DNA from 3 places in the Citrobacter sp. CRE-46 genome. Region 2 is predicted to be linked to each of the others. Evidence: predicted binding sites of a transcription regulator. Region 2 holds the regulator's gene; each other region holds the start of a gene.
The links. The regulator PurR, encoded in region 2, represses purine synthesis genes. The targets are predictions, from matches to a motif close to CANGCAAACGTTTGCNTG.
Positions count from the first base shown of each region.

Region 1: a site for PurR is predicted at 4,929-4,946, ahead of cvpA (colicin V production protein). Genes of this name have one in related genera too.
Region 3: a site for PurR is predicted at 5,687-5,704, ahead of gltS (sodium/glutamate symporter). Genes of this name have one in related genera too.

Region 1 covers NZ_CM184341.1:1,676,574-1,687,268, forward strand. Annotated here, with positions in the region: gene AC534G_RS07855 (aspartate-semialdehyde dehydrogenase) at 1-243, shown strand, start outside; gene truA (tRNA pseudouridine(38-40) synthase TruA) at 243-1,055, shown strand; gene AC534G_RS07865 (DedA family protein) at 1,080-1,739, shown strand; gene accD (acetyl-CoA carboxylase, carboxyltransferase subunit beta) at 1,889-2,803, shown strand; gene folC (bifunctional tetrahydrofolate synthase/dihydrofolate synthase) at 2,873-4,141, shown strand; gene dedD (cell division protein DedD) at 4,131-4,799, shown strand; gene cvpA (colicin V production protein) at 5,002-5,490, shown strand; gene purF (amidophosphoribosyltransferase) at 5,524-7,041, shown strand; gene AC534G_RS07895 (UbiX family flavin prenyltransferase) at 7,139-7,708, shown strand; gene argT (lysine/arginine/ornithine ABC transporter substrate-binding protein ArgT) at 7,994-8,776, shown strand; gene hisJ (histidine ABC transporter substrate-binding protein HisJ) at 9,024-9,806, shown strand; gene AC534G_RS07910 (histidine ABC transporter permease HisQ) at 9,993-10,679, shown strand; gene hisM (histidine ABC transporter permease HisM) at 10,676-10,695, shown strand, end outside.
Region 2 covers NZ_CM184341.1:2,861,302-2,871,996, reverse strand. Annotated here, with positions in the region: gene AC534G_RS13970 (riboflavin synthase) at 1-544, shown strand, start outside; gene cfa (cyclopropane fatty acyl phospholipid synthase) at 592-1,740, opposite strand; gene punC (purine nucleoside transporter PunC) at 2,031-3,236, opposite strand; gene punR (DNA-binding transcriptional activator PunR) at 3,350-4,282, shown strand; gene purR (HTH-type transcriptional repressor PurR) at 4,279-5,304, opposite strand; gene cydH (cytochrome bd-I accessory subunit CydH) at 5,602-5,691, shown strand; gene AC534G_RS13940 (MFS transporter) at 5,867-7,036, shown strand; gene sodB (superoxide dismutase [Fe]) at 7,076-7,657, opposite strand; gene AC534G_RS13930 (C40 family peptidase) at 7,785-8,615, opposite strand; gene grxD (monothiol glutaredoxin 4) at 8,950-9,297, shown strand; gene rnt (ribonuclease T) at 9,350-9,997, opposite strand; gene gloA (lactoylglutathione lyase) at 10,093-10,500, opposite strand; gene AC534G_RS13910 (alkene reductase) at 10,598-10,695, opposite strand, start outside.
Region 3 covers NZ_CM184341.1:104,846-115,540, reverse strand. Annotated here, with positions in the region: gene spoT (bifunctional GTP diphosphokinase/guanosine-3',5'-bis pyrophosphate 3'-pyrophosphohydrolase) at 1-1,503, shown strand, start outside; gene trmH (tRNA (guanosine(18)-2'-O)-methyltransferase TrmH) at 1,508-2,197, shown strand; gene recG (ATP-dependent DNA helicase RecG) at 2,203-4,284, shown strand; gene gltS (sodium/glutamate symporter) at 4,324-5,529, opposite strand; gene xanP (xanthine/proton symporter XanP) at 5,756-7,147, shown strand; gene AC534G_RS00510 (AsmA family protein) at 7,269-8,975, shown strand; gene AC534G_RS00505 (D-lyxose/D-mannose family sugar isomerase) at 9,014-9,691, opposite strand; gene AC534G_RS00500 (ketose-bisphosphate aldolase) at 9,741-10,601, opposite strand; gene AC534G_RS00495 (class II fructose-bisphosphate aldolase) at 10,682-10,695, opposite strand, start outside.

The DNA.
Region 1 (10,695 bases), 1.2 Mb from region 2:
GCGGAAGAAGCGCGCGATGCGTTTTCTCGCGCTGAAGACGTGGTGTTGTCGGAAGAGACCGATTTCCCGACTCAGGTTGGCGATGCGTCTGGTACCCCACATCTTTCCATCGGCTGTGTACATAACGATTACGGTATGCCGGAGCAGGTTCAGTTCTGGTCCGTGGCAGACAACGTACGCTTTGGCGGCGCGTTGATGGCGGTGAAAATTGCGGAAAAACTGGTGCAGGAGTATCTGTACTAATGTCGGACCTGCAACAGCCGCTACCCCATAAAATTGCGCTGGGCATTGAGTATGACGGCAGCAAATATTATGGCTGGCAGCGCCAGAACGAAGTGCGTAGCGTTCAGGAAAAGCTGGAAAAAGCGCTTTCTCAGGTCGCGAATGAGCGTATCAATGTCTTTTGTGCGGGGCGCACGGATGCAGGCGTTCATGGCACAGGCCAGGTCGTACATTTTGAAACGCACGCTGTGCGTAAAGATGCCGCCTGGACGTTGGGCGTAAATGCGAATCTACCTGGTGACATCGCCGTGCGCTGGGTGAAAGCTGTACCTGATGATTTTCATGCCCGATTCAGCGCCACGGCTCGCCGTTATCGCTACATCATCTACAATCATCGGTTGCGCCCTGCGGTTTTGGGCAAAGGGGTAACCCATTACTATGAGCCGCTGGATGCTGAACGTATGCATCGTGCAGCCCAGTGTCTGATCGGCGAAAATGATTTTACCTCGTTTCGTGCGGTGCAGTGCCAGTCGCGCACGCCGTGGCGTAACGTGATGCACATAAACGTTGAACGTTTTGGCGCATATGTGGTGGTGGATATTAAAGCGAATGCCTTTGTACATCATATGGTCAGGAATATCGTCGGCAGCCTGATGGAAGTAGGCGCCAACAACCAGCCGGAGAGCTGGATAGCAGAACTGTTAGCGGCGAAGGACAGAACGCTGGCAGCGGCAACGGCGAAAGCGGAAGGACTGTATTTGGTCGCGGTAGATTACCCTGACCGGTTCGACCTGCCAAAACCGCCAATGGGCCCGCTATTTCTGGCGGACTAATTTGAGTCGTATAAAGGCAAAACTATGGATCTGATTTACTTTCTTATCGATTTTATTCTGCACATTGATGTGCACCTGGCGGAGCTGGTCGCGGAATACGGTATCTGGGTATACGCGATTCTGTTTCTGATCCTGTTCTGTGAAACCGGGCTGGTAGTGACGCCGTTCCTGCCGGGGGACTCGCTGCTGTTTGTTGCCGGCGCGCTTTCTGCGCTGCCAACTAACGATCTCAATGTTCATCTGATGGTGGCGTTGATGATTGTGGCTGCGATTGTCGGCGATGCGGTGAACTACACGATTGGCCGGTTGTTCGGTGAGAAACTCTTTAGTAACCCGAACTCCAAAATTTTTCGTCGCAGCTACCTGGATAAAACCCATGCGTTCTACGAGCGTCATGGCGGGAAAACGATTATCCTGGCGCGTTTCGTGCCTATCGTGCGTACATTTGCGCCATTTGTTGCCGGTATGGGACACATGTCCTACCGCCACTTTGCGATGTATAACGTTGTAGGCGCGCTGCTGTGGGTATTGCTGTTCACCTATGCAGGCTATCTGTTTGGCGATCTGCCAATAGTTCAGGAAAACCTGAAATTATTGATTGTGGCGATTATCGTCCTTTCCGTATTGCCGGGCGTGATAGAAGTGATTCGTCATAAACGGGCTGCGTCACGGGCTGCAAAATAGAAAGTAACTCAGCGGTTCGACCACTTTTTTATCCAAAGTTTCGGGCTGTTATGTTTTAATGTGCAACATTCATGGTCTGTTAGGGGCAAAAATGGCATTATGCGCCCCTTATAACAAAGCTGACTAGGGTTCAGGCAGAAAGGTCACCAATGAGCTGGATTGAACGAATTAAAAGCAACATTACTCCCACCCGCAAGGCAAGCATTCCTGAAGGGGTGTGGACCAAGTGTGATAGCTGCGGTCAGGTTTTATACCGTGCTGAGCTGGAACGTAATCTTGAGGTCTGTCCGAAGTGTGACCATCATATGCGCATGTCGGCGCGCAATCGCCTGCATAGCCTGTTAGATGAAGGTACTCTTGTGGAACTGGGTAGCGAACTTGAGCCGAAAGACGTGCTGAAGTTTCGTGACTCCAAAAAGTACAAAGACAGACTGGCCTCAGCACAGAAAGAAACCGGCGAGAAAGATGCGCTGGTGGTGATGAAAGGCACCCTTCACGGCATGCCGGTCGTTGCGGCTGCATTCGAGTTCGCGTTTATGGGCGGCTCCATGGGGTCTGTCGTTGGCGCGCGTTTTGTCCGTGCCGTTGAGCAGGCGCTGGAAGACAACTGCCCGCTGATCTGCTTCTCCGCTTCTGGCGGGGCGCGTATGCAGGAAGCGCTGATGTCTCTGATGCAAATGGCGAAAACGTCTGCTGCGCTGGCGAAAATGCAGGAACGCGGTTTACCGTACATTTCTGTACTGACCGACCCAACGATGGGCGGTGTTTCCGCAAGCTTCGCGATGCTGGGCGATCTCAACATTGCCGAACCGAAAGCGCTGATTGGCTTTGCGGGTCCGCGTGTTATTGAGCAAACCGTACGTGAGAAACTGCCGCCGGGATTCCAGCGCAGCGAGTTCCTGATTGAAAAAGGCGCTATCGATATGATCGTCCGCCGTCCGGAAATGCGCCTGAAACTGGCAAGCATTCTGGCGAAGCTGATGAATCTTCCGGCGCCGAATCCGGATGAGCCACGTGAAGGCGAAGTGGTACCTCCGGTACCCGATCAGGAATCAGAGGCCTGATAACTGAAAAGGGCAGGGCCACAGGCGCTGCCCTTTTGCTTTTCTCAACGTAAAGAATCTACAGGCATCATGGACAATAAACGTATTCCTCAAGCCGCGTCGCCTCTGGCGTCGTGGCTTTCTTATCTGGAAAACCTGCACAGTAAAACCATCGATCTGGGCCTCGAACGCGTCAGTCAGGTGGCGCGTAAACTGGACGTGTTGAAACCCGCGCCATTTGTCTTTACGGTGGCGGGAACCAACGGAAAAGGCACGACCTGCCGTACGCTGGAATCGGTGCTGACCGCAGCAGGTTATAAAGTCGGAGTATACAGTTCGCCGCATCTGGTGCGTTACACGGAACGCGTGCGCGTGCAGGGGGGGGAACTGCCGGAATCCGCGCATACTGCCTCGTTTGCTGAGATTGAAGACGCACGTGGCGATATTTCATTGACCTATTTTGAATACGGTACGCTATCGGCGCTCTGGTTGTTTAAACAGGCTCAGTTGGACGTAGTCATTCTGGAAGTGGGGTTAGGCGGTCGCCTTGACGCGACGAATATCGTCGATGCCGATGTTGCGGTCGTCACCAGTATTGCGCTTGATCATACCGACTGGCTGGGCCCGGATCGCGAGAGCATTGGTCGTGAGAAAGCGGGGATTTTCCGCGCAGAGAAACCGGCCATCGTTGGTGAACCTGAAATGCCATACACTATTGCGGATGTGGCGCAAGAGTGCGGGGCGATTTTGCAACGCTGTGGTGTGGACTGGCGCTATACGGTAACGGATAACGACTGGTCCTTTACGGACACTCACGGCACGTTGGCGCATCTGCCATTGCCACAGGTTCCACAACCGAACGCCGCGACCGCACTGGCTGCGCTGCGTGCCAGTGGTCTTGACGTCAGCGAGCAGGCAATTCGTGACGGAATCAAACAGGCGATTTTACCGGGGCGCTTCCAGATTGTGAGCGAGTCGCCGCGGGTGATTTTTGATGTTGCCCATAACCCGCATGCGGCGGAATATCTGACCGGACGTCTGAAAAAGTTAGTGAAAAGCGGGCGTGTACTTGCAGTTATCGGTATGCTACATGATAAAGATATTGCCGGTACGTTGGCCTGGTTAAAAAGCGTGGTCGATGCCTGGTACTGCGCGCCACTGGAAGGGCCGCGTGGCGCAACGGCAGCACAGCTGTTAGAACATCTGGGCAAAGGTGAAGCCTATGACAGCGTGGCGCAGGCATGGTCTGCGGCACTGGCCGAGGCGAAGCCAGAAGATACCGTGTTGGTGTGTGGATCGTTTCACACTGTCGCACATGTCATGGAAGTGATAGACGTGGGGAGAAGCGGTGGCGAGTAAGTTTCAGAATCGATTAGTTGGCACAATTGTGCTGGTCGCGCTTGGGGTGATTGTGCTCCCCGGGCTGCTTGACGGGCAAAAAAAACATTATCAGGATGAGTTTGCTGCGATCCCTCTGGTGCCCAAACCTGGCGATCGCGACGAGCCGGACATGATGCCTGCGGCAACGCAGGCGCTGCCAACGCAACCGCCTGAAGGGGCGGCAGAAGAGGTGCGCGCGGGCGATGCCGCCGCGCCATCGTTGGATCCGTCGCGTATGACAACGGCAAGTAGCGCGGAGTTAGATCCTGTCCCCGTACCTGTTGAACCGCCGAAACCTAAACCGAAGCCGCAACCCGTTGTCGCCACACCGGCGCCAACGCCTGCGCCAGCTCCAGCGCCGAAACCGGTCGCTGAAGAAGCGCCAGCCCCGACCGGCAAAGCGTATGTTGTGCAGCTCGGCGCGCTGAAAAATGCGGATAAGGTCAATGAGATCGTGGGTAAACTTCGTGGCGCGGGCTTCCGGGTATATACTTCCCCGTCAACGCCGGTACAGGGTAAAATAACCCGCATTCTCGTCGGCCCTGACGCCTCCAGAGATAAGCTGAAGAATTCGCTGGGCGAGCTACAGAAGATCTCCGGTCTGAGTGGGGTTGTGATGGGATATACCCCTAATTAAGGGGCTGTTTCATGCAGGCCGGATACGGTGTTTTCACCGTCTCCGGCCAGTGCCCGAAGAGGCATAAAACCGTATGGCGTTGAAGATTTTTTCAGCGCCATTTTTATTTACGCGTGGAAAGGAAATCCCTACGCAAACGTTTTCTTTTTCTGTTAGAATGCGCCCCGAACAGGACGACAGGGCGTAAAATCGTGGGACACTTATGGTCTGGATTGATTACGCCATTATCGCGGTGATTGGTTTTTCCTGTCTGGTTAGCCTGATCCGTGGCTTTGTTCGTGAAGCATTATCGTTGGTGACTTGGGGTTGTGCTTTCTTTGTCGCCAGCCATTACTACACTTACCTGTCTGTCTGGTTTACGGGCTTTGAAGACGAACTGGTTCGAAATGGGATTGCTATCGCGATACTGTTTATCGCGACACTTATCGTCGGCGCTATCGTTAACTTTGTGATAGGCCAACTGGTAGAGAAAACAGGTCTGTCGGGTACCGACAGGGTGTTGGGGATTTGCTTCGGTGCTCTGCGAGGAGCGCTGATCGTCGCCGCCATACTGTTCTTTCTCGATACGTTTACCGGTCTGTCGAAAAGTGAAGACTGGAGTAAGTCGCAGCTGATCCCGCAGTTCAGTTTCATCATCAGATGGTTCTTTGACTATCTGCAAAGCTCGTCAAGTTTCTTGCCCAAAGTATAAACTTTGGGTCGTTGCTGAACGAGGAAAAGACGTATGTGCGGTATTGTCGGTATCGCCGGTGTTATGCCGGTAAACCAGTCGATTTATGACGCGTTAACGGTGCTCCAGCATCGTGGTCAGGATGCTGCGGGCATCATCACTATTGATGCCAACAACTGCTTCCGCTTGCGTAAAGCAAACGGAATGGTGAGCGATATTTTTGAAGCGCGCCATATGCAGCGTTTGCAGGGCAATATGGGCATCGGTCATGTGCGTTACCCAACGGCTGGCAGCTCCAGCGCCTCCGAAGCTCAACCTTTTTACGTCAACTCACCGTATGGCATCACGCTTGCCCACAATGGCAACCTGACCAATGCGCATGAGCTGCGGAAAAAGCTGTTTGAAGAAAAGCGCCGCCACATCAATACCACTTCAGATTCTGAAATCCTGCTGAATATTTTCGCCAGCGAGCTGGATAACTTCCGCCATTATCCACTGGAAGCAGACAATATTTTTGCTGCCATTGCGGCAACCAACCGCCAGATCCGTGGCGCCTATGCCTGCGTGGCGATGATTATCGGCCACGGTATGGTCGCCTTCCGCGATCCTAACGGTATTCGCCCGCTGGTGCTGGGGAAACGTGATATCGGCGATGGTCGCACCGAGTATATGGTGGCTTCCGAGAGCGTGGCGCTGGATACGCTGGGCTTTGAATTCCTGCGCGACGTTGCGCCTGGCGAAGCGGTATACATCACCGAAAAAGGCCAGCTGTTTACCCGCCAGTGCGCCGATAACCCGGTCAGCAATCCGTGCCTGTTCGAATACGTTTACTTTGCGCGTCCTGACTCCTTTATCGACAAGATTTCCGTCTACAGCGCGCGTGTGAATATGGGAACTAAGCTCGGCGAAAAAATTGCCCGCGAGTGGGAAGATCTGGACATCGACGTGGTGATCCCGATTCCGGAAACCTCATGCGATATCGCGCTGGAAATCGCCCGTATTCTCGGCAAGCCGTATCGTCAGGGGTTTGTGAAAAACCGCTACGTAGGGCGTACCTTTATCATGCCGGGCCAGCAGCTGCGTCGTAAATCCGTGCGCCGTAAACTGAACGCCAACCGTGCGGAGTTCCGTGATAAGAACGTGCTACTGGTGGATGACTCTATTGTACGTGGCACCACTTCAGAACAGATTATCGAGATGGCGCGTGAAGCCGGAGCGAAGAAAGTGTATCTGGCCTCTGCCGCACCGGAAATCCGCTTCCCGAACGTTTATGGTATCGATATGCCGACGGCGACGGAGCTGATTGCCCACGGTCGCGAAGTGGACGAGATCCGCCAGATAATCGGCGCAGACGGGCTTATCTTCCAGGATCTCAACGATCTGATTGAAGCGGTCCGCGCTGAGAACCCGGATATTCAGCAGTTTGAATGTTCAGTGTTTAACGGCGTCTATGTCACCAAAGACGTTGACCAGCAGTATCTCGATTTCCTTGACTCCCTGCGTAATGACGATGCCAAAGCGATATTGCGTCAGAATGAAGCGGAAAACCTTGAGATGCACAACGAAGGTTAATGTTTGCTCGCAAGCAAGGGCGCAACCCGCACCCTTGCTTGCAACTCCCCGTAAATTCCTGCAAAGTCGGCCCTGAAGCAAGCAAGGGCGATTAAACATGAAACGACTCATCATTGGTATTTCTGGCGCAAGTGGAGCGATTTACGGCGTGCGCCTGCTGCAGGTTTTGCGTGACGTTACTGATGTGGAAACCCATCTGGTGATGAGCGCCGCTGCCCGGCAGACGCTGGCGCTGGAAACGGATCTCTCTGTACGCGACGTGCAGGCTCTGGCGAATGTGACTCACGATACGCGCGATATCGCCGCCAGTATATCGTCTGGCTCTTTTCAGACCGCCGGGATGGTTATCCTGCCCTGTTCAATTAAAACCCTTTCTGGCATCGTTCATAGCTATACCGATGGGCTGCTCACCCGTGCGGCTGACGTGGTATTGAAAGAACGTCGACCGCTGGTGCTGTGCGTGCGTGAAACGCCATTGCATCTGGGGCATTTGCGGCTGATGACGCAGGCGGCAGAAATTGGAGCGGTGATTATGCCGCCTGTCCCGGCGTTTTATCATCGCCCGCAAACGTTAGATGATGTGATTAATCAAACGGTTAATCGTGTCCTTGACCAGTTTGATATTTCCCTTCCTCAGGACCTCTTCACCCGCTGGCAAGGGGCGTAAGCCGTTCCATCAGCGTGCAAAGAAACATCCGTTGCCCTGTTTCAGGGCAATTTTGTAACCGCGATCATATCCTCAACATTTAATTCGTCAAAACTCAACGAAACGCTGCGTTTCAACCGTCAGACCTGCTATCTTCAAAATCAGGACAATATTGCAACGTTTTATTAACATATTTAACGTCGATTATCCTCAACGACGCGAAAATGGCATAAGACCTGCATGAAAAAGTCTGCAAACACAACACAACGTAAAACATAATAAAATTACGCCACTTGAGGGTTATGTATGAAGAAGACGGTTCTTGCTTTGTCTTTGCTGGTAGGACTTTCCGCAACCGCGGCCAGTTACGCAGCACTTCCGCAGACAGTTCGTATTGGTACAGATACCACCTACGCGCCTTTTTCCTCTAAAGATGCCAAGGGCGACTTTGTCGGCTTTGATATCGATTTAGGAAATGAGATGTGTAAACGCATGCAGATCAAATGTACCTGGGTTGCCAGCGACTTTGATGCGCTGATCCCGTCGCTGAAAGCGAAAAAAATTGATGCCATTATCTCCTCGCTTTCTATCACCGAGAAGCGCCAGCAAGAGATTGCCTTCTCAGACAAACTTTACGCCGCAGATTCTCGTTTGATCGCCGCGAAAGGTTCCCCGATTCAACCGACTCTGGACTCCCTCAAAGGTAAACACGTAGGCGTACTACAAGGCTCAACTCAGGAAGCCTATGCCAATGATAACTGGCGCAGCAAAGGCGTGGATGTGGTGGCCTATGCGAACCAGGACCTGATCTATTCTGACCTGACGGCGGGCCGTCTGGATGCGGCATTGCAGGATGAAGTCGCGGCCAGTGAAGGTTTCCTTAAACAGCCTGCAGGCAAAGACTACGCTTTTGCCGGTCCTTCAGTTAAAGATAAAAAATACTTTGGCGACGGAACCGGGATTGGCTTGCGCAAAGATGATGCGGAGCTGAAAGCGGCTTTCGATAAAGCGCTGGGCGAACTGCGCAAAGACGGCACCTACGACAAGATGGCGAGTAAGTATTTTAACTTTAATGTCTACGGCGATTAATTCATCGACGTGGGGAGTTGGCTGCACCATGGCGGGTAACCATTATGGTGCATCATAAATTCAGTGCACTGTTTTGGTGCCTTTATCGCTGACTTAATAAGCATGAGTGCATACTTAAGCGCTTTTCATGCAAATAAATACCGCCGACAAGGTAGAATGCTTTGCCTTGTCGGCCTGATTAATGGCACGATAACTGCACCTGGTCCTGTAAAGATCCCCTATAAAAGACAGTCTGTTGAGGATAGTTATGAAAAAACTGGTGTTGTCTCTTTCTCTGGTCCTGGCTTTCTCCAGTGCTACCGCAGCATTTGCAGCCATTCCGCAAAAAATTCGTATCGGCACCGATCCTACTTATGCGCCGTTCGAATCGAAAAATGCGCAGGGTGAATTAGTCGGTTTTGATATCGATCTGGCTAAAGAGCTATGCAAACGTATTAATACACAATGTACCTTCGTGGAAAACCCGCTGGACGCGCTGATCCCTTCGCTAAAAGCGAAGAAAATCGATGCGATTATGTCTTCGCTTTCCATTACTGAAAAACGTCAGCAGGAAATCGCGTTTACCGACAAACTTTATGCAGCCGACTCGCGTCTGGTTGTCGCTAAGGATTCTGCTATTCAGCCGACCATTGAGTCGCTGAAAGGCAAACGTGTCGGCGTGCTGCAGGGCACCACTCAGGAAACGTTCGGCAACGAACACTGGGCGCCAAAAGGTATTGAAATTGTCTCCTATCAGGGACAAGACAACATCTATTCTGACCTGACTGCCGGGCGTATTGACGCCGCATTCCAGGACGAAGTCGCTGCCAGCGAAGGCTTCCTGAAACAGCCAGTTGGTAAGGATTACAAATTCGGCGGCCCGTCTGTGAAAGACGAGAAATTGTTTGGCGTGGGTACCGGTATGGGGCTGCGTAAAGATGATAACGAGCTGCGCGAAGCACTGAATAAAGCCTTTGCGGAGATGCGCGCTGACGGCACTTACGAGAAGCTGGCTAAAAAGTACTTCGATTTTGATGTTTATGGCGGTTAATCACCGCAGGTGCTGATAAAGCCCGTAGATTTTTGACGCGTTGAATTTATGCCTGATGGCGCTGCGCTCATCCGGCCTACATTGATTTTGTAGGCCGGATAAGGCAACGCCGCCATCCGGCATTTAACGGTGAGTCTGAAATCAAAAGAGGCTTATTACTCCACCACACACGACAGGACAGGCAGCATGTTGTATGGCTTTTCAGGTGTTATTTTACAGGGCGCAATTGTTACGCTTGAGCTGGCTCTCAGCTCAGTGGTGCTGGCGGTTCTGATAGGCCTTGTCGGCGCGGCAGCAAAACTGTCGCAAAGCCGGGCGTTGGGGCTTATTTTCGAAGCGTACACCACGCTTATCCGCGGCGTGCCCGATCTGGTCTTAATGTTGCTCATCTTCTATGGATTACAAATCGCGCTGAATACCATTACCGATGCAATGGGGGTCAGCCAGATTGATATCGATCCGATGGTAGCAGGGATAATCACGCTCGGATTTATCTACGGGGCTTACTTTACCGAAACGTTCCGCGGCGCGTTTATGGCTGTGCCCAAAGGCCATATTGAAGCTGCGACGGCATTCGGCTTTACCAGTTCACAAATATTTCGCCGCATTATGTTCCCGGCGATGATGCGCTATGCCTTACCGGGAATTGGTAATAACTGGCAGGTTATTCTCAAAGCCACGGCGTTGGTATCGCTGCTCGGTCTGGAAGATGTGGTGAAAGCCACTCAGCTTGCCGGGAAGAGCACCTGGGAGCCGTTCTATTTTGCCGTGGTGTGCGGGGTCATCTATCTGGTGTTTACCACAGTTTCTAATGGTGTGCTGCTGTACCTTGAGCGCCGTTACTCCGTGGGTGTGAAGAGGGCTGACCTGTGATTGAGATAATTCAGGA
Region 2 (10,695 bases):
TGATGCGCTGGAGACCGGCGCATCGGTTGCCCACAATGGCTGTTGTCTGACGGTAACCGAAATCAACGGTAATCACATAAGCTTCGATCTGATGAAAGAGACGCTGCGTATCACCAACCTGGGCGACCTTAAGGTCGGGGATATGGTTAACGTTGAGCGTGCGGCAAAATTCAGCGATGAGATTGGCGGGCATTTAATGTCGGGCCATATTATGACCACCGCCGAGGTGTCGAAAATTCTGACTTCGGAAAATAACCGGCAGGTATGGTTTAAAGTTCAGGACCCATCGCTGATGAAATATATCCTGTATAAGGGGTTTATCGGCATTGACGGCATCAGCCTGACGGTCGGCGAAGTCACGCCAACGCGCTTTTGCGTGCATTTGATCCCGGAAACGCTGGAGCGTACGACGCTGGGTAAGAAAAAGCTGGGCGCGCGGGTTAATATCGAAATCGATCCGCAAACGCAAGCGGTTGTTGATACCGTTGAACGTGTGCTGGCTGCGCGTGAAAGCGCCATCAGTAACATAGCGGGCGAGGCCTGAGTCCGGCCTGAAACAAAATGCCCCCGTGAGTACGGGGGCGGCAGCCATTAGCGGGGGACGCGCAGACCGTGTTCGACACCGCGGGAGAAAACCACCTGCCAAAGCTGGATATCGCGAGCACGAAACGCACCGGCGCAGGCGTTCAGGTAATAGCTAAACATCCGTTTAAAACGCTCGGTATAGTTATCGGCGATTTCAGGCCAGGAACGCATGAAGCGTTCGTGCCATGCCATCAGCGTGGTATCGTAATCCGCGCCAAAATTATGCCAGTCTTCCATCACAAAATGCGGCTCGCTGGCGTTGGCAATCTGGCGAACTGACGGTAAACAGCCGTTCGGGAAGATGTATTTATTGATCCACGGATCAACATTATTGTCGGTTTTATTCGAACCGATGCTGTGCAGTAAAAACAGACCGTCCGGCTTTAAATTGCGATCGACAACGTCGAAATAGGTGTTGTAGTTTTTCGGGCCGACATGCTCAAACATGCCGACGGAGACAATGCGATCAAATTTGTCGTTCAGGTCGCGGTAATCTTGCAGCAAAATGGTGACATCCAGTCCCGCGCAACGCGCTTGCGCCATTTTCTGCTGCTCTGCCGAGATGGTCACACCTACCACGCTCACACCGTATTGCGATGCCATAAAATGGGACAAGCCACCCCAGCCGCAACCAATATCGAGCACACGCATTCCCGGCTTTAACTGCAATTTTTCGGCAATCATTTTTAACTTCGCCTGTTGGGCAGATTCCAGGGTATCGGCATCTTTCCAGTAGGCGCAGGAATACTGCATGTAAGGATCAAGCATGCGGCTAAAGAGGTCGTTGCCCAGATCGTAATGTTCTTTGCCGACAACCCAGGCGCGCTTTTTGGTCTGTAAATTAAACAGTCGTGCCGTGGCGATACGTAAGGTATCTTTGAAGTGGCGGGGGAGTTGATTTTCAAGCCCGGCGCGCAATACCTTAGTGAAAAATATGTCCAGCCGATCGCACTCCCACCAGCCATCCATATAGCTCTCACCCAAACCTAACGATCCTTCCTGCAGTACGCGTTTGAAAAAATCGGGGTTCTTGACACGAATATCCGCCGCAGCCGAACCATTAATGGTAATGCCTGCACGGCTCAATAATTCATTGGTGATGCGGTACCAGTTATCATCCGGTACGCTGACGTCTTCTATACACGATGAACTCATAGCTTCTCCATCACTGGTCGGTGATCAGAACCTTAAAACAGCGTAGACGCTTTTTTGGGCTTTGTGAGAAATCTCACGGAATTAATCCGCGAATCTTTAATCCGACGTAGAACAGAGGAAGGGAGGAACCCTTACCGAAAAGGCCATCCGTGGAAAAACAGGAACGTTCTTGTCCCCGTTAATACCTAAAAATTATCGTTTTTGTAACAACTGGAAATCAGTATAAGCCTGATTTTTTGACGATTCAATAGAAAACTGTTAGCGGGCTAACTATGTGCCCGCGACATTTATTAGTGAGACTCACCGTGGGCAATTTGCGCCCGGTCATCTGTTTGACGGGTGTTATCGGTCTGCGATTGCATTTTGTAACCGATGGCTGCCAGCAGCACTGTTGTCAGCATCACGCTGGTGGTGGTGAGCAGCGGGGTGGCGATCAGCCACGACACCATAAGACTTGCCAGGAAGCATAAACCCAGTTGCAGCGTATTTTGCAATGCGGCTGCGCGTCCTGTGGCCTGTGGGAAAGGACGTAACGCCTGAGCGACAACGATAGGATAGATTGCGCCGTTGGCAATCGCCATTACGCAGAATGGGATCAGAATTTCAGCCAGCGCAACATGATGAATAAAGCCGGTAGCCCAGGTGGCAACAACGCTGATGGAATAAAGAATCAGTAACCATGGCAGCATCTGACGACCTTGCCATTTTTGCAGCGCCGCACGGCAACCGTAACCACCAATTAAGAAGGCGATAGTTTGCGGAACATAGCTCAGGCCAATCACTGCCGGGCTGTAGCCCATTTCGCTAAGGATAAACGGTGAACCCGTCAGCCATGCGAAAAAGCTTGCGGAGCAGGCGGCATAAATCAGTACGTTTCCACGATAAGCTTTCGAGCGCAACAGTGTGGCGAAAGTCAGTTTATCCTGGCTGTCGTCGCGTGCTTTAACCGTCGGTTTTAAACGCAGGGCCGGAAGCATCAGAATCAGGGTAATAGCAAACAGGGTGGCGAAAATGGCCTGCCAGGAGAAATGGACCAGAATCCAGCTGCCCAATAACGGCGCGAGAGCCGGTGATAACCCGACCAGCGGCATAATGGTGGCAAAGATGCGGTTTACTTTTTGTGAAGGGTAATAGTCTGTAACCAGCGCCTGCCAGATAACCGACGCGGCACAGACGCCAACGGCCTGAATAAAGCGTAGCGCCAGCAAGCCAGTGGCGTTTTCAACCCACAGCATACCCAGACTACCCAGCGCAAAAATAGATAAACCCAACAGTAAAATCGGTTTACGGCCATAGCGGTCCGAGAGCGGTCCCCACAGTAGTTGTGCGACGGCGAAACCCGCTAAAAATAAACTTAGGCTGGCGCTGACGGCAGATGCAGGTGTTTGCAGATCGGACTGAATCGCGGCAAAGGCGGGCAGATACATATCCGTCGCCAGAAAGCCGAGCACGCTAAGGCCCGCCAACCAGACTAAAAAACCTTTCCCAGGTTGCATCATCATTTCTCTTTTTTTAGCAATAGAACAATGCCGCTGAGTGTAGTGAGTGTAATTCACGCTGTGAAACGCTAATATTTGCTTACTGATTTCAAATTTTTTGTAGGCAGAATATGTGGTCGGAATATTCACTTGAAGTGGTTGATGCGGTTGCACGCAACGGCAGTTTCAGTTCAGCCGCGCAGGAGTTACACCGCGTACCTTCGGCGGTAAGCTACACCGTGCGCCAACTGGAGGAGTGGCTGGCTGTACCGCTTTTTGAGCGACGCCATCGCGATGTGGAATTAACGCCTGCCGGCGCGTGGTTTTTAAAAGAAGGGCGCTCTGTTATCAAAAAAATGCAGATCACTCGTCAGCAATGTCAACAAATCGCCAACGGCTGGCGAGGACAACTGGCAATCGCGGTAGATAACATTGTCCGTCCCGAACGTACCCGGCAGATGATTGTGGATTTCTATCGCCACTTTGATGATGTGGAACTGCTGGTTTTTCAGGAAGTCTTTAATGGTGTCTGGGATGCGCTTTCCGATGGGCGTGTAGAGCTGGCTATTGGCGCCACACAGGCCATTCCGGTAGGGGGTCGCTATACCTTCCGCGACATGGGCATGCTGAGCTGGAGCTGCGTGGTGGCCAGCCATCATCCGCTGGCGTCAATGTCGGGGCCGCTAAGCGATGATACGTTGCGCAACTGGCCGTCACTGGTGCGAGAAGATACCTCGCGTACATTGCCGAAGCGTATAACCTGGTTACTGGACAACCAAAAGCGCGTTGTGGTGCCTGACTGGGAATCTTCCGCAACCTGTTTATCTGCGGGATTGTGTGTAGGCATGGTACCAACACATTTTGCCAAGCCGTGGATTGATAGCGGTAAATGGGTGTCGCTGCAGTTGGAGAATCCCTTTCCTGATGCCGCGTGTTGTCTGACATGGCAACAGAACGATACCTCGCCAGCACTGAGCTGGTTGCTGGACTATTTAGGTGATAGCGAAACGCTGAATAAAGAATGGTTGCGGGAGCCAGATGAGGCCCCCGCACAACAGGCTTAACGACGATAATCGCGGAATGGACCGTCAGCAACGGAGCGGCGCTCTACCAGACGCGGATGAACCTCGATAGACTGCGACTCTTCGCGTTTATTCACGATGCGGTCTAACAGCATATTAAAGGCCGTTTCACCCAGTGAATCCTTAGGCTGGTGAATGGTGGTCAGCGCTGGCGTGAAGAAGCGGGCGTTGCGCACGTTATCATAACCGATGAGCGAGACATCCTGCGGTACGCGCAGTCCCATCTCATCAGCGGCGCACAGCGCGCCCATCGCCATGATATCGCCACCGCAGAAGACGGCGGTCGGACGATGCGACTGTGAAAGAATTTGCTGCATGGCGCGATAACCGGATTCAGGTTCAAAATCGCCCTGTACAATCCAGTTTTCGGGAACCTTAATCAGCGCTTCTTCCATCGCTTTCATAAAGCCAGCCAGACGACCGGCCCCGGTATTCCGCTCCATCGGGCCCGGGATTGCGCCAATCTCGCGATGGCCGCGTTCTATCAGATACCGACCCGCCATGTAACCGCCCTCGAAAGCGTTATCAATGACCGTATCGGTAAAATCAGCCTTAGCTTCGCCCCAGTCCATAACAACCATCGGAATATGGCGATACTCTTCGAGCATCGAAAGCAGAGGTTCCGGATACTCAGAACACATCACTAACAGACCATCAACGCGCTTTTGCGCCATCATCGACAGATAGGCCTGCTGCTTTTCAAGACTGTTCCATGCGTTGCCCAGAATCAGGGTATAGCCTTTCTGGAAACAGTTTTTCTCAACGGCTTCGATAATTTCGGCGAAATAGGCCGCTTCGCTGCTGGTCGCCAGCAAGCCGATAGACTTGGTGTGATTCACCTTCAGGCTGCGCGCAACTGCGCTTGGAGAATAGTGCAGCTCTTTGATCGCAGCCCAAACCGCATTACGCGTTTCTTCCGCGACAAAGCGCGTCTTGTTAATTACGTGTGATACGGTTGTAGTGGAAACGTTTGCTCGCTTCGCTACATCTTTAATTGTTGCCATTACATCTCACTCCAGACCATATCCTAAGCTCCTGAGAATACTCCAGGTAAACGTTTGCCTTCACACACCCTTAACGCAACGTAGGGGTTGCGGCACGCCGGGAAAACGACACGGAACGTCAGGAAGGGGTCAATGGCCGGTACGCTAATCAAGTAAGCGTGGAATTTTGTCTGATCTTAACGAAAAGGGGAAGAGTTAAAAGCAGTTATCAATATAAATCGTGAGAGATTTTTGCTTTCAAGTGTGTAAAAATGCGCAATATCACTTTTTGTGTGGGAATAAAAAGGAGAAAACTTGATGAGCACCGATCTGAAATTTTCGTTAGTGACTACCATTATTGTTCTGGGTTTGATCGTCGCGGGTGGCCTGACCGCAGCACTGCATTGATTTCCCCGAGGGAGTTAGCTCTCCCTCATCCTTTCCGCATCTATTCCCCCTCTATTGTTTGCGAATAAGCAAAAGTCTTTTGCAATTTTGTTAACTTTATTAATTTTGCGATCAATGTCATGCTTTTGACTCTTATTTTATGTCGCGCCACGGCTCGACGTTACGGAGTCGATATATGAAAATCAATTATCCCTTACTGGCGCTGGCGATTGGCGCGTTTGGCATTGGCACCACCGAATTTTCGCCAATGGGATTATTGCCCGTGATTGCCAAAGGGGTGGATGTCTCGATTCCCGCGGCCGGGATGCTGATTAGCGCGTATGCGGTTGGCGTGATGGTGGGAGCTCCGCTGATGACACTGCTGCTGTCCCATCGCGCGCGACGTAATGCGCTGATATTCCTGATGGCTATTTTCACGCTGGGCAACGTGCTTTCCGCTATCTCGCCGGATTACACCACGCTGATGCTGTCACGTATTTTGACCAGTCTTAATCACGGAGCCTTTTTTGGTCTCGGCTCTGTTGTCGCCGCAAGCGTGGTACCTAAACATAAGCAAGCCAGCGCCGTGGCAACCATGTTTATGGGGTTAACGATTGCCAATATTGGCGGTGTTCCCGCGGCGACGTGGCTTGGTGAGACAATCGGCTGGCGGATGTCGTTTATGGCGACGGCGGGTCTGGGCGTCATCGCTATGGTCAGCCTGTTCTTCTCATTACCGAAAGGTGGGTCAGGAGCGCGCCCCGATGTCCGCAGCGAACTGGCGGTACTTATGCGCCCACAGGTGCTGTCGGCTCTGCTGACCACTGTGCTGGGCGCAGGCGCGATGTTCACGCTTTATACTTACATTTCGCCGGTGCTGCACAGCATTACCCATGCCACACCGGCATTTGTGACCGGAATGCTGGTATTAATTGGCGTCGGATTCTCGATCGGAAACTATCTTGGTGGCAAACTGGCGGATCGTTCTGTCAACGGTACGCTTAAAGGCTTTTTGCTGTTGTTGATGGTTATTATGCTGGCCATTCCCTTCCTCGCGCGTAATGAGCTGGGGGCGGCGGTCAGTATGGTCGTCTGGGGCGCGGCGACGTTTGCGGTGGTTCCGCCGTTGCAGATGCGGGTGATGCGCGTTGCCAGCGAAGCGCCAGGGTTATCATCGTCAGTCAACATTGGCGCGTTTAACCTGGGAAATGCGTTAGGTGCGGCAGCCGGTGGGGCGGTGATTTCCGGTGGTCTGGGCTACAGTTTTGTACCCGTGATGGGAGCGATTGTGGCAGGGCTTGCGTTACTGCTGGTCTTTATCTCGGCAAGAAGGCAATCTGAAGAAGTCTGCACTGCCTCCAGCTAAGGCTAAAACGCAGAAGGGAGTCCCTTCTGCGTTATCATTTTATGCTGCGAAGTTCTTCGCAACAAATTCCCAGTTCACCAGCGCCCAGAAGTGCTCCAGGTAGCCAGGACGGGCATTGCGATAATCGATGTAGTAGGCGTGTTCCCATACGTCAACGGTCATCAGCGGCGTCGCGTCGGTCGTCAGCGGAGTACCTGCGTTGGAAGTAGAAACGATAGCCAGTTTGCCATCCGTTCCTTTAACCAGCCAGGTCCAGCCAGAACCGAAGTTTTTGATAGCGGCATCGGTGAATTGCGCTTTGAAATCCGCAAAGCTGCCAAAGGAGGCGGCAATTGCATCGGCCAGTTTACCGGTCGGCTCGCCACCTGCGTTCGGCGCCAGGCAGTTCCAGTAGAACGTGTGGTTCCATACCTGTGCAGCATTATTGAATACACCGCCTTCAGAGCTACGAACGATCTCTTCCAGTGATTTACCTTCAAACGCCGTGCCTTTGATCAGGTTGTTCAGGTTGGTCACGTAGGTTTGATGGTGTTTGCCATAGTGGTATTCCAGCGTTTCGGCAGAAATGTGCGGTGCCAGAGCATCTTTGGCATACGGTAATGCAGGTAATTCAAACGACATTGCTTCTCTCCTTATTATTTATATTGAGTACACACAATAGCCTCATTGTGAGTAAGGATAGGGTAGCAAATTGAAAGGTTATGCAAAAGAAGAACTTACCCTACAGCATGTTCTGTAGGGTAAGTTTTTAGCGAATTGTTTTCGGTGTCATTACCCGGCGAGCGCCCACATAGTGGCGCTGCCAGTAATCTTCGCTCAGAGAAGTGATTTGAATTTCCTGACCGCTGCGCGGTGACTGAATAAATTTACCGTTACCCACGTAAACACCGACGTGATCGGCTGTGCCGCGACCTTGCGTGCGGAAAAAGACCAGGTCACCGTTTTTCAGCTCGCCACGTTCAATCGGTGCGGCGTCACGCAGGTGGTACATTTCATTCGCCGTACGCGGAATGCGGAATTTAACCAGATCTTTATAGGCGTAATAGACCAGGCCGCTGCAATCAAAGCCGGTTCTTGGCGAAGAGCCGCCCCAACGGTAAGGTTTGCCGATTTGGTTCATCAGGGTGGACATAGCGGTTTTCGTCGCTTTCTGCACTTTGACTTTATGCGCCTCAGCAAGCGTTGTCGGTGCGGCGGTTTTCACTTTCACACAGCGCGGCTTATGACCTTTGCGCGGCGTACATTTTTCAGTCCAGGTAACGGCAGCGATCTGTGCTGCGGCATTTTTACTGCGACGGTTTACCGTTTTAGTCGATTTTGCCGGAGTGGCTGTGCGTTTTTTAGAAGAGGAGGCTGTTTTGCTACTGGTTTTGCTGGTGGTTTTTGTCGCCGATTTCTTGTTGGTCCTGGCTGTTTTTTGGCTGGTTGTTGCGCTTTTCTTTTTATCTACCGTTTTGACGGTGTGGGAACTGGTAGGTGTCGTCCTGGCCTGCTTGGAAGCATGCGCCATAGGCGTAAAAGGCAGTGTAGTAAAAAGTAAAGCACAGAGCGTGATCGAGATTCGGTTTATCCGCGCCACTGAGCAGTCCTCTGTTAAGGCAGGTCTATCATACCTGCGTGTGATTTTCAAAACCTGATGATTCTAATCTATCGAAACGGGGAAAGTTAATAGCTTTTTTTGTTTAACGCGGCGTTTCGTTACCGACCGCAAAAAAAAACAGCAAATCAAAGTGTAGCCGGTGAATAAATAATCAAAACCATACACTTCGAGCGGGTAAGTAAGATTAAGAATGCAACTTTTAACGGCAGGCGATAAAATAATAACGCGTAATGAAAATGTTATTTTCCGTTGCCTGCCTGACCCGCTACAATGTCAGACTACTGCCGTAAAAGAAGTTTAAGGAAGCAAGATAATGAGCACCACTATCGAAAAAATCCAGCGCCAGATCGCTGAAAACCCAATTCTCCTGTACATGAAGGGTTCCCCTAAACTGCCAAGCTGCGGTTTCTCCGCTCAGGCCGTACAGGCGCTGTCCGCCTGTGGTGAACGCTTTGCTTATGTTGATATTCTGCAGAACCCGGATATTCGCGCCGAGCTGCCGAAATACGCAAACTGGCCGACCTTCCCGCAGCTGTGGGTTGATGGCGAGCTGGTTGGCGGTTGTGACATTCTCATTGAAATGTACCAGCGCGGTGAGTTGCAGCAGTTGATTAAAGAAACAGCGGCGAAATACAAAACCGAAGAGCCGGACGCTGAGTAATATCAGCTGAAATAAAAAAGCGACCTGTGAGGGTCGCTTTTTTATCGGTCCGTTATGCGTCTTCCGGCACGGGGAGAGGCCAGCCGCCGAGGCGTTTCCAGCGGTTAACGATTTCGCAAAACAGCACGGCCGTACGTTCGGTGTCATACAGCGCCGAGTGCGCCTGAGTGCCATCAAATTCCATTCCTGCCGCCAGGCATGCTTTTGATAACACAGTTTGCCCCAGCGACAGACCGCTTAATGCCGCAGTATCAAAGGTAACGAACGGGTGAAACGGGTTACGTTTCAGTGAGGCGCGTTCTGCAGCGGCCATCATAAAACTGTGGTCGAATGTGGCGTTATGCGCCACCATAATTGCCCGATTGCAGCCGCTGTCTTTAATGCCTTTACGTACCATTTTAAAGATGGCATGTAGAGCGTCGTATTCGCTGACCGCGCCACGTAAAGGATTGTTAGGGTCAATACCGTTAAAGGCGAGCGCTTCAGGCTGCAAATTTGCCCCTTCAAACGGCTCTACGTGGAAATGTAACGTCGTGTCCGGCATCAGCCAGCCTTGTTCATCCATTTTCAATGTGATGGCTGCGATCTCAAGCAGCGCATCGGTTTTGGCATTAAACCCTGCGGTTTCGACATCAATGACGACAGGGTAAAAACCACGAAAACGGTCACACAGACCGGAAAGTTGAGCGTTATCGGACATCTGGGTCTCTTAATACGGGAAAATTGCAGCGCGTATTATGGCAAAATGATGATGATAAAACTACGGGCACAGACGATCTGCGCCCGAGGGGGAGGTTAGTCGCCCAGGCCGCGCCCGGCGTCTTTCTCTTCAATTAATTCAATTTTGTAGCCGTCCGGATCTTCAACAAACGCGATCACGGTTGTGCCGCCTTTTACCGGGCCAGCTTCACGCGTCACGTTACCACCGTTCTGACGAATACGTTCGCAGGCTTCAGCCGCGTTGTCTACGCTCAGGGCGATATGACCGTAGGCTGTGCCCAGCTCATAGTTGTCAACGCCCCAGTTATAGGTCAGTTCGATCACGGCTTCACTGGTTTCAGGACCGTAGCCAACAAAGGCCAGAGAGTACTTGTATTCAGGGTTTTCGCTGGTACGCAGCAGCTTCATGCCCAGCACGTTGGTATAAAACTCGATGGAACGCTGCAGGTCACCCACGCGCAGCATGGTATGAAGTAAACGCATCTTTTTCCCCTTCGAAAATGGCTAATACATTCAAAATGTTGTTTTAGTATAGCGGCGTTGTTACACCGCTATCAATGGCAGAACGGAGATTGTGACGTTAGAGGGTCGGGTAATCGGTGTAACCTTCCGCGCCGCCGCCGTAGAAGCTTTCGGCACGCTGTGGGTTCAGTTCCGCTTTATGTTGCAGACGCGCCA
Region 3 (10,695 bases), 2.5 Mb from region 2:
GCCGCCCGCGGCAACCGCAAAGAGATGATTCAAAAAATCCTCTCGGAGATCGAAGGGCGTTTGCAGGAAGCAGGCATTCCGTGTCGCGTAAGCGGTCGCGAGAAGCACCTGTACTCGATCTACTGCAAAATGGTACTCAAAGAGCAGCGTTTTCACTCAATCATGGACATTTACGCTTTCCGCGTCATCGTTCATGACTCCGATACCTGCTATCGCGTACTCGGCCAGATGCACAGCCTGTACAAACCGCGTCCAGGTCGCGTGAAAGACTATATCGCCATTCCCAAAGCGAACGGATATCAGTCTTTGCATACCTCAATGATCGGCCCGCACGGCGTGCCTGTTGAAGTACAAATTCGTACCGAAGACATGGACCAGATGGCGGAGATGGGGGTCGCGGCACACTGGGCGTACAAAGAGCATGGCGAAACCAGCACCACGGCACAAATCCGCGCACAACGCTGGATGCAAAGCCTGCTGGAATTGCAGCAAAGCGCCGGTAGCTCGTTTGAATTTATTGAAAGCGTTAAATCTGATCTCTTCCCGGATGAGATTTATGTTTTCACACCGGAAGGGCGCATTGTCGAGCTGCCTGCCGGTGCGACGCCTGTCGACTTCGCCTACGCGGTACATACCGATATCGGTCATGCCTGCGTTGGCGCACGTGTCGACAGACAGCCTTATCCGCTTTCCCAACCGCTGTTTAGCGGTCAGACCGTTGAAATCATTACCGCACCGGGCGCCCGGCCGAATGCGGCATGGCTCAACTTCGTCGTCAGCTCGAAAGCGCGAGCAAAAATTCGCCAACTGCTGAAAAACCTTAAGCGCGATGATTCCGTCAGTCTGGGGCGTCGACTGCTTAACCATGCCCTGGGTGGTAGCCGTAAACTGGCTGAAATCCCGCAGGAAAGTATCCAGCGTGAGCTTGAGCGTATGAAACTCGCCACGCTTGACGATCTGTTAGCGGAAATCGGTCTGGGCAATGCCATGAGCGTGGTGGTAGCGAAAAACCTTCAGCAGGGCGAAGCATCGGCGAACGTTCCTGCGCAATCTGGTCATGGTCATCTGCCGATCAAAGGCGCAGACGGCGTACTGATCACCTTTGCCAAATGCTGTCGTCCAATTCCTGGCGATCCGATCATTGCCCACGTCAGTCCGGGTAAAGGTCTGGTGATTCACCATGAGTCCTGTCGTAACATTCGTGGCTACCAGAAAGAGCCAGAGAAATTTATGGCGGTGGAATGGGATAAAGAGACAGAGCAGGAGTTCATCACCGAAATTAAGGTGGACATGTTTAACCACCAGGGTGCTCTGGCGAACCTGACGGCGGCAATCAACACGACGACCTCCAATATTCAAAGTCTGAATACTGAAGAGAAAGATGGTCGTGTTTATAGCGCCTTTATTCGCCTGACCGCTCGCGATCGCGTGCATCTGGCGAATATTATGCGCAAAATCCGCGTCATGCCGGACGTAATTAAAGTCACCCGCAACCGAAACTAGAGATATGAACTCAAAACGCTATGAGCGCATTTGCGAAATGCTTGCCAGGCGTCAGCCCGATCTGACCGTCTGCATGGAGCAGGTCCATAAACCTCATAACGTTTCTGCGATCATTCGTACCGCAGACGCAGTCGGCGTACATGAAGTCCACGCCGTCTGGCCGGGTAGCCGTATGCGTACCATGGCCTCTTCTGCCGCGGGCAGTAACAGCTGGGTGCAGGTTAAAACCCACCCGACCATTAGCGATGCGGTCACGCAGTTAAAAAGCCAGGGCATGCAGGTTCTGGCGACCCACCTATCTGATAAAGCCGTCGATTTCCGCGAAATTGATTACACGCGACCAACCTGCATCCTGATGGGCCAGGAAAAAACCGGCATTACTCAGGAAGCACTCGCTCTGGCGGACCAGGACATCATCATTCCGATGATTGGCATGGTGCAGTCACTGAACGTTTCAGTTGCCTCTGCGCTGATTCTGTACGAAGCACAGCGCCAGCGACAAAATGCTGGCATGTACCGACGAGAAAACAGCATGTTGCCGGAAGATGAACAGCAGCGCTTGCTGTTTGAAGGCGGTTATCCGGTGCTGGCGAATGTCGCTAAGCGCAAAGGACTTCCCTACCCTCACGTAAACACGCAGGGCGAAATTGAAGCCGATGCAACGTGGTGGGCCACTATGCAGTCTGCGAAATAATCGCGATGAAAGGCCGTTTACTGGATGCCATCCCGCTCAACTCTCTGACGGGCGTTGGCGCAGCACAAAGCAGTAAACTGGCGAAAATTGGCTTGCACACCGTGCAGGACCTCCTGCTCCACCTCCCTCTGCGCTACGAAGACCGTACTCATCTGTACCCCATTGGCGAACTGCTGCCGGGCGTCTATGCCACCGTTGAAGGCGAAGTGCTGAACTGCAATATCACTTTTGGTGGCCGCCGGATGATGACCTGCCAGATAAGCGATGGCTCCGGCATTCTCACTATGCGCTTCTTCAACTTCAGCGCAGCAATGAAAAACAGCCTCGCCACCGGGCGTCGGGTACTGGCCTATGGCGAGGCGAAACGTGGCAAGTACGGCGCAGAAATGATCCACCCGGAATACCGCGTACAGGGCGATCTCAGCACGCCGGAACTGCAGGAAACGCTCACGCCGGTGTATCCGACCACGGAAGGCGTTAAGCAGGCAACGCTACGCAAGTTGACCGATCAGGCGCTGGATCTGCTCGATACCTGCGCCATTGCCGAGTTGCTCCCTCCGGAGTTACTACAAGGCATGATGAGCCTGCCGGAAGCGTTGCGCACATTACACCGTCCGCCGCCGACGTTACAGCTTAGCGACCTTGAAACCGGACAACACCCGGCTCAGCGACGCCTGATTCTGGAAGAACTCCTGGCGCACAATCTCAGCATGCTGGCGCTTCGCGCCGGGGCGCAACGTTTTCACGCCCAACCGCTGAGTCCTGACAATCGGCTGAAAGATCAACTGCTGGCGGCGCTCCCCTTTCAACCAACCGGCGCACAGGCCCGGGTCACTGCCGAAATTGAACGCGATATGGCGCTGGATGTCCCAATGATGCGCCTGGTGCAGGGCGATGTCGGTTCCGGTAAAACGCTGGTTGCAGCACTTGCCGCCCTGCGTGCGATTGCGCATGGTAAGCAGGTGGCGCTGATGGCCCCCACTGAATTACTGGCTGAACAGCACGCAAATAATTTCCGCAACTGGTTCGAACCTTTGGGCGTTGAAGTGGGTTGGCTGGCGGGTAAGCAAAAAGGTAAAGCACGCCAGGCACAGCAGGAAGCCATCACCAGCGGTCAGGTGCAGATGATTGTCGGCACACACGCAATTTTCCAGGAACAAGTTCAGTTCAACGGACTGGCGCTGGTGATTATCGACGAACAGCACCGTTTTGGCGTGCATCAGCGTCTGGCTCTGTGGGAGAAAGGCCAGCAGCAGGGTTTCCACCCACACCAGCTCATTATGACCGCCACCCCGATCCCGCGTACTCTGGCCATGACCGCCTATGCCGATCTCGACACGTCTGTCATTGACGAACTGCCGCCGGGGCGTACGCCGGTCACCACAGTAGCGATTCCCGACACCCGCCGTAGCGACATCATTGACCGTGTGCGCAACGCCTGCACCCACGAAGGACGTCAGGCGTACTGGGTTTGTACACTAATCGAAGAGTCTGATTTATTAGAAGCGCAGGCGGCCGAAGCCACATGGGAAGAACTTAAGCTTGCCTTACCAGAGCTGAATATTGGCCTGGTGCATGGGCGCATGAAGCCCGCCGAGAAGCAGTCGGTGATGGCCGCCTTTAAGCAGGGTGAATTACATCTGCTGGTCGCCACCACGGTGATTGAAGTGGGTGTGGACGTGCCGAACGCCAGCCTGATGATCATTGAAAACCCGGAGCGATTAGGCCTGGCGCAGTTGCACCAGTTGCGTGGCCGCGTAGGCCGCGGCGCCGTCGCTTCCCACTGCGTCCTGCTCTACAAATCGCCGCTGTCAAAAACGGCGCAGAAACGCCTGCAGGTTCTGCGGGACAGCAATGACGGGTTCGTGATTGCACAAAAAGATTTAGAGATCCGCGGACCCGGCGAGCTGTTAGGTACGCGCCAGACCGGAACGGCAGAATTCAAAGTAGCGGATTTATTGCGCGATCAGGCCATGATTCCGGAAGTTCAGCGTATAGCCCGCCATATTCACGAACGTTATCCGCAACAGGCTGCCGCGCTGATAGAGCGCTGGATGCCGGAAACCGAACGTTACTCCAACGCATAATCGACTTATCGCGGCGGATGTTACTCCGCCGCACAGCCGTTATTGCGCAAAAATCGGCAGCAGCAGATACAGCTTAATCACTAACGCGTTGACGATATCGATAAAGAACGCCCCCACCATCGGCACCACCAGGAACGCCATATGGGATGGTCCGAAACGTTCGGTAATTGCCTGCATGTTAGCAATCGCCGTTGGCGTTGCGCCAAGCCCAAAACCGCAGTGGCCGGCTGCCAGTACAGCGGCATCGTAGTTTTTGCCCATCATGCGCCAGGTAACAAATACCGCGTACAACGCCATAAAAATCGTCTGCACAACCAGTATCGCCAGCATCGGCAGCGCCAGAGATGCCAGCTCCCACAGTTTCAGGCTCATCAGCGCCATCGCCAGGAACAGCGACAGGCTCACGTTGCCCAGCACTGAAACCGCCCGTTCGAACACCCGATAAAAGCCCATGAGCGCCAGGCCATTACTGAGGATCACACCAACAAACAGCACGCAGACGAAGGTCGGCAGTTCGAGCACCGTTCCGACCAGCATTTGCGCAACGATTTTACCTACCGTCAGACAGATAGCGATCAGCGCGATAGTTTCAATCAGCACCAGCGAGGTGATTATGCGTCCAACGTCCGGCTTTTCAAACGCGGTCGGTACAGCCTGATCGTCCGGCATACCGTCAGGCGTGGTGGAGTGTTTAACCAGATAGCGCGCCACCGGGCCGCCAATCAGCCCCCCCAACACCAGACCAAAGGTCGCGCAAGCCATTGCGACTTCAGTCGCATTGGTAAAACCGTAGCGCTCAATAAATAACTTGCTCCACGCAGCCCCGGTTCCGTGTCCGCCAGAGAGCGTGATCGAACCGGCAATCAGGCCCATCAACGGATCCAGGCCCAGCAGGCTCGCCATACCGATACCGATGGCGTTCTGCATCAACAGCAGTCCCACAACGACAATCAGAAAAATACCCACCACGCGGCCACCGGCGCGCAGGCTGGCGATATTAGCGTTCAGGCCGATGGTAGCGAAGAACGCCAGCATCAGCGGATCGCGCAGGGTCATATCGAAGTTTACTTCCCAGCCCATGCTTTTTTTCAGCACCAGCAACGCAATCGCCACCAGCAATCCACCGGCTACAGGTTCGGGAATGGTGTATTTTTTCAGGAAGGAGACAGACTGGACGAGCTTACGTCCCAGCAGCAATACAAGGGTTGCCGCAACCAGAGTAGATAACGTATCGAGATAAAACATTTACAGCTCCATTAGTGCGTTTAGCACAATCACGCACGATGCATTCCAGACCGATTTTTTAGCTCTTATTGAGTTTTCGGGGTGGATTTTAAGCAGAAAATGATGAAAAGTTATATAAAAAAGTTTGTTTATCCGTTTTAAATATTAAGAATAACTGCTGGCAAACGTTTGCTTTTCCGCCCTGGTCAGATAAAATCACCGCTTTTCCATTATGGGATTGCCTCTGATGTCCGTTAACGCCGTAGAGTCAACAAATGCGCAACCGGTTGCGCAGACTCACAACAGTGAACTGATTTACCGTCTTGAAGATCGCCCCCCGTTAGCCCAGACCCTGTTTGCCGCCTGTCAGCACCTGCTGGCCATGTTCGTCGCGGTGATCACCCCGGCGCTGTTAATTTGCCAGGCACTCGGTTTGCCAGCTCAGGATACTCAACACATTATCAGTATGTCGCTGTTCGCTTCCGGCGTAGCTTCTATCATTCAGATCAAAGCCTGGGGGCCGGTTGGTTCCGGGCTGTTATCTATTCAGGGCACCAGCTTTAATTTTGTTGCGCCGCTGATTATGGGTGGCACGGCGCTAAAAACCGGTGGCGCAGATGTCCCAACCATGATGGCGGCCCTGTTCGGTACGCTGATGTTAGCGAGCTGCACTGAAATGGTTATCTCGCGTGTACTGCACCTGGCGCGGCGTATTATTACCCCGTTGGTCTCAGGCGTGGTGGTGATGATTATCGGTCTGTCGCTGATTCAGGTGGGTCTGACGTCGATTGGCGGTGGTTATGCCGCAATGAGCGATAACACCTTTGGCGCACCGAAGAATTTACTGCTGGCTGGCGTTGTGCTGGCGCTGATCATCCTGCTTAACCGCCAACGCAACCCGTACCTGCGCGTTGCGTCCCTGGTGATTGCGATGGCGGCAGGCTACCTGCTGGCATGGTTTATGGACATGCTGCCGCAAAATACCGCACCGGTAAGCCAGGACCTGATCATGGTGCCAACGCCGCTGTATTATGGCCTCGGTATCGACTGGAGCTTACTGCTGCCGCTGATGCTGGTCTTTATGATTACGTCGCTGGAAACCATCGGTGATATTACGGCGACCTCCGATGTTTCCGAACAGCCGGTTTCTGGTCCGCTGTATATGAAACGCCTGAAAGGCGGCGTGCTGGCGAACGGTCTGAACTCGTTTGTTTCCGCCGTGTTCAATACCTTCCCGAACTCTTGTTTTGGTCAGAACAATGGGGTCATTCAGTTAACGGGCGTAGCCAGTCGTTACGTCGGTTTTGTGGTGGCGCTGATGCTGATAGCATTGGGCCTGTTCCCGGCAGTTAGCGGTTTTGTACAGCATATTCCTGAACCGGTATTGGGCGGCGCAACCCTGGTAATGTTCGGTACTATCGCCGCATCTGGCGTGCGTATTGTCTCTCGCGAGCCGCTGAACCGCCGCGCTATTTTGATTATTGCGCTGTCGCTGGCCGTTGGCCTGGGTGTCTCCCAGCAGCCGCTGATTCTGCAATTTGCCCCGGATTGGGTGAAAAATCTGCTCTCCTCAGGCATTGCCGCAGGCGGTATCACCGCTATCGTTCTGAATCTTGTGTTCCCACCAGAGAAGCAATAAGCAAAATGCGGCGTTGGCTCTGAATCAACGCCGCTGTAACGCTCTTTCACCATTCCTGCCTTGAGCATTGCCTCTAAATCGTGCATAACTTGACTATGTGCACTTCGCGGGATGGAAGACCATGAAATTTATTGGAAAGCTGCTTCTTTACGTGCTGATCGCCTGTGCAGTGGCGATTCTCGGCCTTTATTTTCTACTGCAAACCCGTTGGGGCGCAGAGCACGTCAGCGCCTGGGTCTCAGAGAACAGCAGCTATCATCTGGCATTTGATGCTATCGATCACCGGTTTTCTTCCCCTTCCCATATTCTGCTGGAAAACGTCACCTTTGGTCGCGATGGCCAGCCCGCAACGCTGGTCGCTAAAACGGTCGATATTGGGCTGAGCAGTCGCCAAATCACCGACCCACGGCACGTAGACACTATCCTCTTGCAAAACGGCACGCTGAATCTTTCCCAGCAAACCGCACCGCTACCGTTCCAGGCCGATCGCCTGCAGTTACAGGATATGGCGCTCAACAGCCCCGGCAGCGAGTGGAACCTGAGCGCCCAGCGCGTGAACGGCGGCGTGATTCCCTGGAGCCCTGAGGCAGGTAAAATTCTCGGCAGCAAAGCACAAATTCAGCTCAGCGCCAGCTCATTGACGCTGAACGATGTCCCAACCACCAACGTATTGATTGAAGGCAGCATTGACCATGGTCGGGTGACGCTCAGTAATATTGGCGCAGACGTCGCGCGTGGCGCATTAACCGGCGTGGCGCAGCGCAATACCGACGGTAGCTGGGTGGTAGAGAATCTGCGCCTGAACGATATCCGGCTGCAAAGTGACAAATCGCTGGCCGACTTTTTTGCGCCGCTAACCACTATTCCATCCTTGCAAATTGGTCGTCTGGAAGTGACGGATGCCCGTCTGCAAGGTCCTGACTGGGCGGTCACGGACCTTGATCTGAGCTTGCGCAACATGACGTTTAGCAAAGATGACTGGCAAACACAGGAAGGAAAACTGTCGATGAACGCCAGCGAGTTTATCTACGGTTCACTGCATTTCTTCGATCCGATTCTGAACGCCGAGTTCTCGCCGCAGGGCATTGCGCTGCGCCAGTTCACGACCCGCTGGGAAGGGGGAATGCTCAGAACATCCGGAAACTGGATGCGTAACAACAAAGCGCTGGTTCTCGACGATGCCGCGATTGCCGGCCTGGAATATACGCTACCGGAAAACTGGAAACAGCTATGGATGAAGCCTCTGCCAGCCTGGCTAAACAGCCTGACGCTGAAGAAATTCAGCGCCAGCCGTAATCTGGTGATCGACATTGACCCGGCCTTCCCGTGGCAACTCACCGCCCTGGACGGTTACGGTGCTAACCTCGGGCTGGTACAGAACAACCAGTGGGGGATCTGGAGCGGTAACGCCACGCTCAACGCCGCTGCTGCCACCTTTAATCGCACCGACGTGCGCCGTCCTTCGCTGGCGCTCACGGCGAACAACAGTACCATCAATATCAGTGAACTAAGCGCCTATACAGAAAAAGGGCTGCTGGAGGCCACCGCCAGCATTTCGCAACTGCCTCAGCGTCAGGCACAGGTCAGCCTGAACGGGCGCGGCGTGCCAATGACCATCCTGCAACAGTGGGGCTGGCCAGCACTGCCGCTTTCCGGCGACGGTAACATTCAACTCACCGCCAGCGGCAACATTCAGGCCGATACGCCGCTCAAACCCACAGTCAACGGCCAGTTACATGCGGTGAATGCAGAGAAACAGCAGGTCACGCAGACCATGCAGGCGGGTGTGGTATCAGGTAGTAACGTTGCCTCACCCGTTACGCAGTGATTATTGCCCGGTGGCGCTTCGCTTACCGGGCCTACCACTCATAAACGCTTATATTCACTGCATAACAACCACTTCACCGGCTCGTCTTCTTCTATCGTCGGGAAACGACCGCCCGGTTCAAGGAAGTGATTGTCATGCTGGTCGTCATTGACCATCGAGATTTCCCAGCCCAGCACAAAAGCTTTCTCAGCCCAGAAACGATGATACAACCGCGGCGGCAGACACACTCCCTGCCCCGGTTTTAGCACCAACGTATCACCGGATTTAACGGTACGCCGCTGACCATCGACGCTAACATCAACAATGCGCCGAGTGTCATACCCGTCATCGGGCGTGGACCACGCCAGCTGCATACACAAATCACCGCCGCCGCGGTTAACGATATCTTCCATCTTATGGCGATGAAAATGCCACGGTGTTTGTTGATCCTGCTGAATTTGCAGCATCTTTTCGGCATACGGTTTGGGGTAATCGGCTGACCCCATCAGACCATTGCGCAATGTCAGTAACGTCAGCCCGATTTGCGCAAAATCCCCGCGTCCAAAGTCGGTAACGTCCCAGCCCAGCTGGAGATCGCGCACTTCACGCCACAAAGCAGGGTCCTGTTGTCGCCAGGCGTCGACCGTTAAATACGCAAAATCAGGCAGACAGACCCGAAAGGTCTCGGCGATGGCATGCGCTTTATCGATGACATAATTAATATATGAACGCTTCATTGCACTTTTCCTTGTTGCGAAAGAGGCGGGTCACCCCGCCTGCATGCCGTTAGTAAAGTGACGCTTTGCCGGTTGAGCCAAACAGTTTCATTTTGTGGCGAATCACGTCCCGCGCGGCGCTGATGGCTTCCGGGTAGATGACGTTCGGGTCCCACCAGGTCTCTTTTGCCAGGATTTCGCGGACTTTCTGGAAGTAGGCGTATTTCATATCGCTGGAAATGTTGATTTTGCCCACGCCGAGCGTAACGGATTCAGCGATTTCCGCATCCGGGTTCGCGGAACCGCCGTGCAGCACCAGCGGAATGTCCACCCGCCCGGCGATATCGCGCAGGATGTTCATTTGCAGCTCTGGCTGCATCCCTTTCGGGTAGATCCCGTGCGCGGTGCCAATCGCCACTGCCAGCGTATCGGCCCCGGTACGGGCGATAAAATCCTGCGCCTGGGCGGGATCGGTGTAGGTAACCTTCGACACACCGCCTTCCACGGACGTTCCGGTCTGGCCAATCGTTCCCAGCTCGCCTTCAACCGAAACACCTACCGCATGCGCCAGCTTGACCACTTCGCGGGTCAGCGCCACGTTCTCTTCATACGGCAGCAGCGAGCCATCAATCATCACCGAGGTAAATCCACACTGAATTGCCCGCAGGACATGCTCTACCGAAGCGCCGTGATCCAGATGCAAAGTAAAGGGGACCGGGCTACGCAGGGTGATATCTCGCACATAGCTAAAGAACGCATCGCCGAGGAAATCATGTTCGCTGGGGTGAATGGAGATAATCGCTGGGGTGTTGGTCGCTTCCGCTTCTTCCACCACCGCACGCACAAAGCAGCTATCCGCTACGTTGAATGCGCCGATGGCAAAACCGTGCTGACGGGTCGGTTGCAGTAATTCTTTCATCGAAACTAACATGTTAATTCTCCAGTTTCAGGGTGTAGAAAGCCCTGCCAGTGCGTCATCGCAGAGGCATAAAAGGCGTTACAGAAAATGAATCAGGCCTGGTCGA